One region of the Alsobacter sp. SYSU BS001988 genome, then DNA from elsewhere that is predicted to be linked to it. Evidence: predicted binding sites of a transcription regulator. Region 1 holds the regulator's gene; each other region holds the start of a gene.
The links. Region 1 encodes LexA, which represses DNA repair genes until DNA is damaged. Its sites were predicted from a motif close to TGTTCNNNNTGTGTTCNG; they were not measured.

Region 1 (2,260 bases):
GGCCGCGATGGCGGCGAAAGCGGACGTGCTGGTGACCCTCGGCGGCGCCTCGGTGGGCGACCACGACCTCGTGCAGTCCGCACTGACCCGGCGCGGCATGACGCTGGGCTTCTGGCGCATCGCCATGCGGCCCGGAAAGCCCCTGATCTTCGGCCGCATGCAGGGCATGGCCATCCTGGGCCTGCCGGGCAACCCGGTCTCGTCCATCGTGTGCGGCCGGCTCTTCCTCGCTCCACTGATCCGCGCGCTCCAGGGCGACCCGAAAGCCGGGGCCGACGTCACCGAGACGGCGACGCTCGGCGCCGACGTCGCGGCCAACGACTCGCGCCAGGACTACCTGCGCGCGACGCTGGAGCGCGGACCCGGCGGCGAGCTCCGCGCCACGCCCTTCGGGCGCCAGGATTCATCGATGCTGCGGGTGCTGGCGCAAGCCGACTGCCTCCTGGTGCGCAAGCCCCACGCCCCTCCCGGCAAGGCCGGGGACCCCTGCCGCATCGTGAGGCTCTGAGCAGGCGCGCCCGACGGCCGACGCCAGCGGCATCGGGCCGACCGCTTCCAAGCCCGCCGGCCTGACGCTGCGACGCGCCCCGCGCGGGCGGCGGCCTGACCTCCATGACGGAATCGCGGGGGACGATTGCGGAACACAGGCTGAACATGTATGGTTTGTTCGTGATTTGTTTTGACGAGTCGCCGGGTGGTCCCGGCCGCCGTCGGACAGCGGAGATCCTTGCGCGATGTTGACGCGAAAGCAGCACGAACTCCTGCGCTTCATCCACGATCGCCTGCGCGAGGACGGCGTGCCGCCCTCTTTCGACGAGATGAAGGAGGCGTTGGACCTGAAATCGAAGTCGGGCATCCACCGCCTCATCATGGCGCTGGAGGAGCGCGGCTTCATCCGCCGGCTGCCCAACCGGGCGCGCGCCATCGAGGTGGTGCGGATGCCCGAGCAGTCCGTGCCGGGTCAGGCGCCCCGGGGCCGCTTCAGCCCGAACGTCATCGAGGGCAATCTCGGCAAGCTCCGCCCCAAGGTCCTGGGCGAAGAGGCTAACCAGAACGTGTCCATCCCGGTGATGGGCAGGATCGCGGCGGGCACGCCGATCTCGGCCATCCAGTCGCGCAGCCACACGATCAGCCTGCCGCCGGACATGCTCTCCTCCGGCGAGCACTACGCCCTCGAGGTCCGCGGCGATTCGATGATCGAGGCGGGCATCCTCGACGGCGACACCGTTGTGCTGCGCAAGCAGGACAACGCCGACAATGGCGACATCATCGTCGCCCTGATCGACGATGAGGAGGCGACGCTGAAGCGGCTTCGCCGCCGCGGCTCCTCGATCGCGCTCGAAGCCGCCAACCCGGCCTTCGAAACCCGCGTTCTCGGTCCCGACCGGGTGCGCATCCAGGGCAAGCTGGTGAGCCTGCTGCGCAAATACTGAGCCTCGGTTCGGACGCGTCGCGCCGGTCACCTTCTCCCGTCGAGGGGATCGGGGTCGGGATCGGCGTCATCCTCGGGGCTCAGGGCCGGCTGGACAGGCGCCGCCGGTTCCGTCCGCGGATCGGGCGGCGCGGTGCGGGCCGCACGAGTCGTCCTGGCTCTGGGCGACGGGATCTGCGGACCTTGGCTGGGTTTGGCCTGCGCTGGCGTGACGTCAGCCTGCGCGGCGTCAGCAGGCTCGGCGTCGCCAATAGCGGATCGCGGCTCCGCCGGCGCCAGCGCTGACGGCGCGCTCGTGGCCTTGCTCTTCTTTTTCTTTTTGCGCGAAGGCGGCGACACGGCCGGGCGCGCCTCCTGCGTCTGCGCGCCCCCATCCTCAGCCGCAGGCGCGGCGGCCGGCGGGCTGCGGACGGGCTGGGCGGGAGCGCCGGCCGGAGCCCTCGGGGCCGGCGGTGCGGGAGCAGGAGCCATCGGCGCGCTGACCGCCGCTTCGTCGTCTTCCTCGCCATGGGAGGGCGTCCCGCCCTGCGCGGCGCGGGCGCGGGCGGCGGCCGCGGCCTCCAGCGCCTTGGCGCTGGGCTCGCGCGGCGCCGCGGGCCGCGGGATCCAAGGCCGGTCCCGCTGAGGGCTGCGCTCGCTCTCGATGCGGAAACCCTCTCCCTCGCGGACCAGCGCCACGGCGCCCAGCGCGGCGAGGCGCGTCCGGTCGAGCACCAGCGGACGGTCGCACCAGGCGGGCGCGGCGAGCGGGGTGACGATGACGGCGGCGCGGCCGCAGTCCTCCGCGAAGGCCGCCGCCGAGAGCACCTGCGACAGGGCCTCGCCGTC
Region 2 (2,260 bases), on a different contig from region 1:
GCTCGAACAGCAGGCCGAAGCGCAGCGGGTCCAGGTCCGTGATGGTCGTCGCATAGGCGACCAGCGAGCCGGCGCCCGATCCGCGGCCGGGCCCGACCGGGATGTCCTGCGCCTTCGCCCACTTGATGAAGTCCGCGACGATCAGGAAGTAGCCTGGATATTTCATCCGCTCGATGACGGAGAGCTCGAAGTCGAGCCGCTGGCGGTAGTCGTCCTCGGTGAGCCCCGGCGCGATCCCGTGCGCCTCGATCCGGCGCGTCAGGCCCTCCTGGGCTTGGCGGCGCAGCTCGGCCGCCTCCTCGGCGACGACCAGCGCGGGGTCCTCGTGGTCGCCGGTGGTGAAGCGCGGCAGGATCGGCTTGCCGGTGCGCGGCCGATAGCTGCAGCGCATCGCGATCTCGATGGTGTTGGAGGCGGCCTCCGGCAGGTCGCGGAAGATCTCCACCATCTCGGCGCGCGTCTTGAAGGCGTGGTCCGGCGTCACCCGCCGCCGCTCCGGATCCGACACCAGCCGACCGTCCGCGATCGCCAGCAGGGCGTCGTGGGCCTCGTAGTCGTCCGGCTTCGGGAAATAGGGCTCGTTGGTCCCCACCAGGGGCAGGCGCCGGGCGTAGGCGAGATCGATGAGGTCGTTCTCGACCCCGCGCTCGCTGTCGACGCCATGGCGCTGGATCTCGACATAGAGCCGGTCGCCGAAGGCCTGCGCCAGCAGGTCGAGCCGCGCGCCCGCGAGGTCCAGCTGCCCGGCCGCAATGGCCTTGTCGATGGGGCCGTCCGGTCCGCCCGTCAGCGCGATCAGGCCCTGCGAGCAGGCCAGCAGTTCGGCGACCTGGACATGCGGCGGCTCGCCGGGCGCGGGGCCCATATAGGCGCGGGACGCCAGGAGCATCAGGTTGGCGTAGCCGGCCGCGTCGGCGGCCAGCAGGACCAGCGTGGGCCTGGTCGGGACCGTCAGCCCCCTCCCCGGCTTGTCGTCGCCCATCTCCACCGAGAGCTCGACGCCGGTGATGGGCTGCACGCCGGCGGCCGACAACTTCTCGGAGAATTCCAGGGCGCCGAACAGGTTGTTGCTGTCCGTCAGGGCCAGCGCCGGCATGCGGTCCTTGATGGCGAGCTTCTTCAAATCGTCGATGCGCAGCGAGCCTTCCAGCAGCGAGAAGGAAGAGTGCACGTGCAGGTGCACGAAACCGACATCGCCCAGAACCCGACTCACGCTGAAGCCTCCCATCGCCGCGGCAGCACTCTCTCCGCCCTCGCGGGTGCGGTCCAGCGGACCGCGCGCCGCGGCTGTTGACGAGGGACGGTCCCGTTCCTTTTCCCGGCGCCCCGCTGCAACGGCGCCACCCCGCCCGCCGGCCGGCTCGTCGCAGGGGGCGCTTCATCTCAGGCAGGGAAGGCGTTGGCCCAGACCAGGATGGTGGCGGCGAAGGAGCTCAGGGCGGCGAGCTCGGCGATGTCGGCGATCAGCGTACGGACCATGATGTGCCTCCGTTCTCTTGATGAACCCATCATGTTCCGTTTTTGTTCGCTGCGCAACGGCGTCCCGCGACGACGGCCCCCTCGGGCGCGGAACTCCTCTTTCAGTGGTTAATCGGGCCGCCCGGCGGCCGTTAACGCCGGGCGGAACGCCTCAGGCGAGCTCGACCACGACGCCGTCCCGGATGGTCACGCGCCGGTCCATCTGGGCGGCGAGGTCGAGATTGTGGGTCGCCACGATGGCGGCGAGCCCCGTCTCCTTCACCAGCCGGGTGAGGATGTCGAAGACGTGCCGCGAGGTCTTCGGGTCGAGGTTGCCGGTCGGCTCGTCGGCCAGCAGAACGCGGGGCGCATTGGCCACGGCGCGGGCCAGCGCGACGCGCTGCTGCTCGCCGCCGGAGAGCTCGGCCGGACGATGCTTCAGCCGCTCGCCCAGTCCCAGATAGGTGAGGAGGCCGGTCGCCCTCTCGACCGCGTCCCGCCGGGCGAGCCCGCGGATGAGCTGCGGCAGCATGACGTTCTCCAGCGCGGTGAACTCGGGCAGGAGGTGGTGCGACTGGTAGACGAACCCGATCGCGTTGCGGCGCATCGCCGTGCGCTCGTCGTCCGCCAGCGACACCGTGCCGACCTTGTCGACATAGACCTCGCCGGCGTCGGGCTTCTCTAGCAGGCCGGCGATCTGCAGCAGGGTCGATTTGCCCGTCCCGGACGGCGCGATCAGGGCGACGGACTGCCCGGCCCACACCGCGAGATCGGCCCCGCGCAGGATCTCCAGCGCGCCGGC
Region 3 (2,260 bases), on a different contig from region 1:
CAAAGTGAGCTGCTCGCCGGCGCGCTTGGGCGGCGTGAACAGGTCGGTCCGCAGCTTCAGGCGGCGCTTGTTCAGTTCGAGCTTTTCGGCGGCGATCTCGAAGCGGCGGCCGATCATCCACGCATAGGGCCCGTCTCCGGTCATCCGCTCCCCCCACTTGGCGTCATAGTCCTTTCCGCCGCGGGTGGACCGGATCAGCGACAGCACGTGCCGAAGCTTGCCGGGATGATGCTCCAGGAGCCATTCGCGGAAAAGGTCGCGCACCTCGTGCGGCAGGCGAAGCAGCACGTAGCCGGCCTCGCGGGCGCCGGCCGCCGCCGCGGCCGCCAGGATGGCCTCGATCTCCGGATCGTTCACGGCCGGGATGATCGGCGCCACCATCACGGAAGCCGGCACGCCCGCCTGCGAGAGCTGGCGGATGGCGTCCAGGCGCTTCGCCGGGGTCGCGGCGCGCGGCTCCATCGTGCGGGCGAGCTTGGGGTCGAGCGTGGTGATCGAGAGCGCCACCTTGGCGAGGCCCTTCTCGGCCATGGGCCCGAGGATGTCGATGTCGCGGGTGACCAGGGCCGACTTGGTGACGATGCCGACCGGATGGTTGGCGCGGGAGAGCACCTCCAGGATCGAGCGCATTACGCGATGCTCGCGCTCGATGGGCTGGTAGGGATCGGTGTTGGTGCCGATCGCGATCGTGCGCGGAGAATAGCCCTGCGCCGACAGCTCCCGCTCCAGGAGTTCGGCGGCTCCCTGCTTGACGAACAGCTTGGATTCGAAATCGAGGCCGGGCGACAGCCCCATATAGGCGTGCGTGGGCCGGGCGAAGCAGTACACGCAGCCATGCTCGCAGCCCCGGTAGGGGTTGATCGAGCGATCGAAGGAGATGTCGGGCGATTCGTTGCGGGTGATGACGGTCTTGGCCTTCTCGGCGATCACCTGCGTGACGAAGGCCGGCAGGTCTTCCGACGAGCCCCAGCCGTCGTCCTCGACCACGCGCGCGATAGGCTCGAAGCGCCCCGACTTGTTGGAGACCGCGCCCCGCCCGCGACGGCGCCCGGCGTCGACCAGGTCGGCCTCGTTGACGCCGTCGCCGATTTGATAGTTGAGGGGCCGGGGTTCAGGCCGGAGCTTCAGCATCGGCTGATTCCAATTTGTGAACAGAGGGAGAACAGACACCGGAACGAGGCCTTTGGCAAGATGTTCCTGCCCTGTTCTCCTCCGCTCCACCCACGGTGGCCCTTTCCACCCAGGGTGGCCCTTCCCCGCGTTCCTCAACCCGGTCGACCGTGCTAAGGCCCGCGCATGCTGACGGTGATGATCCCGGCGCTCGACGACGAGCCCGCCTTGCTCGACACGATCGCCGCGCTGGTCCCGGCGGCGGCGGAGGGCGTGGTGCGCGACGTGATTCTGATCGCCCCCGAGACGACGGGCTTCGTGGCCGTCGTGGCGGACGCGGCCGGCTGCGCGCTCGTCCGGGCGGAGGGCGGCAGGCCGGAGATGCTGGCCGCCGGCGCCGCCTCGGCCCGCTGCGCGTGGTCGCTGGTCATCGAGCCTGGTCTCGTCCCGGCGGGCGGCTGGATGGACGAGGCCGCCGACTTCCTGGCCGGCTCGCCCGACGGGGCGCGTGGCGCCGCGTTCACGCTCACGCCGCGTGGGGGACGCGGTCGCCTCAGGGCCATGCTGGCCAATGGCGGCGCCAGCCTGCTCGGCCGGCCCCATCCGGCCGCCGCCCTGATCGTGGCGACCGAACGGCTCGCCGCGCGCAATCTGCCGCGGGTGGTGCGGCTCGCCAGCCCGATGATCGACCGCCGGGGCCGGCGCTAGCCCTCAGAGCCGTTGCGTCTGGAAGGTGTTGCAGGTCCTCACGTCGCCGTTCTTGAGCCCGGTCATCAGCCAGCGCACCCGCTGCTCCGACGAGCCGTGGGTGAAGCTGTCGGGCACCGCATAGCCCTGGCTCTGGCGCTGCAGGCGGTCGTCGCCGATGGCGGTCGCGGCCGCCACGGCCTGGCGCACGTCGTTCTCGTCGATATTGCTGCGGCGCTGGTTCATCTTGTTGGCCCAGACCCCGGCGAGGCAGTCGGCCATCAGCTCCACGCGGACGGAGAGATTGTTGGCCTCGCCCCGGTCCGCGGCGCGGCGCTGCGCCTGCTGGACCTTGGGCAGGATGCCGAGCAGGTTCTCGACATGGTGGCCGACCTCATGCGCGATCACATAGGCGTAGGCGAAGTCGCCGCCGCCGCCGAAGCGGCGCTGCATGTCCTGGAAG

Region 2: the regulator LexA is predicted to act here: its motif matches at 1,501-1,518, upstream of dnaE (DNA polymerase III subunit alpha).
Region 3: the regulator LexA is predicted to act here: its motif matches at 1,193-1,210, upstream of ACYVO7_RS07650 (PA0069 family radical SAM protein).

What each region holds. Positions count from the first base shown of each region.
Region 1 covers NZ_JBTAMK010000006.1:103,404-105,663, reverse strand. Annotated here, with positions in the region: gene ACYVO7_RS13715 (molybdopterin molybdotransferase MoeA) at 1-508, shown strand, start outside; gene lexA (transcriptional repressor LexA) at 735-1,433, shown strand; gene ACYVO7_RS13705 (ComEC/Rec2 family competence protein) at 1,460-2,260, opposite strand, start outside.
Region 2 covers NZ_JBTAMK010000019.1:52,191-54,450, reverse strand. Annotated here, with positions in the region: gene dnaE (DNA polymerase III subunit alpha) at 1-1,228, opposite strand, end outside; gene ACYVO7_RS23130 (ABC transporter ATP-binding protein) at 1,631-2,260, opposite strand, start outside.
Region 3 covers NZ_JBTAMK010000003.1:122,203-124,462, reverse strand. Annotated here, with positions in the region: gene ACYVO7_RS07650 (PA0069 family radical SAM protein) at 1-1,131, opposite strand, end outside; gene ACYVO7_RS07645 (glycosyltransferase) at 1,297-1,818, shown strand; gene ypfJ (KPN_02809 family neutral zinc metallopeptidase) at 1,822-2,260, opposite strand, start outside.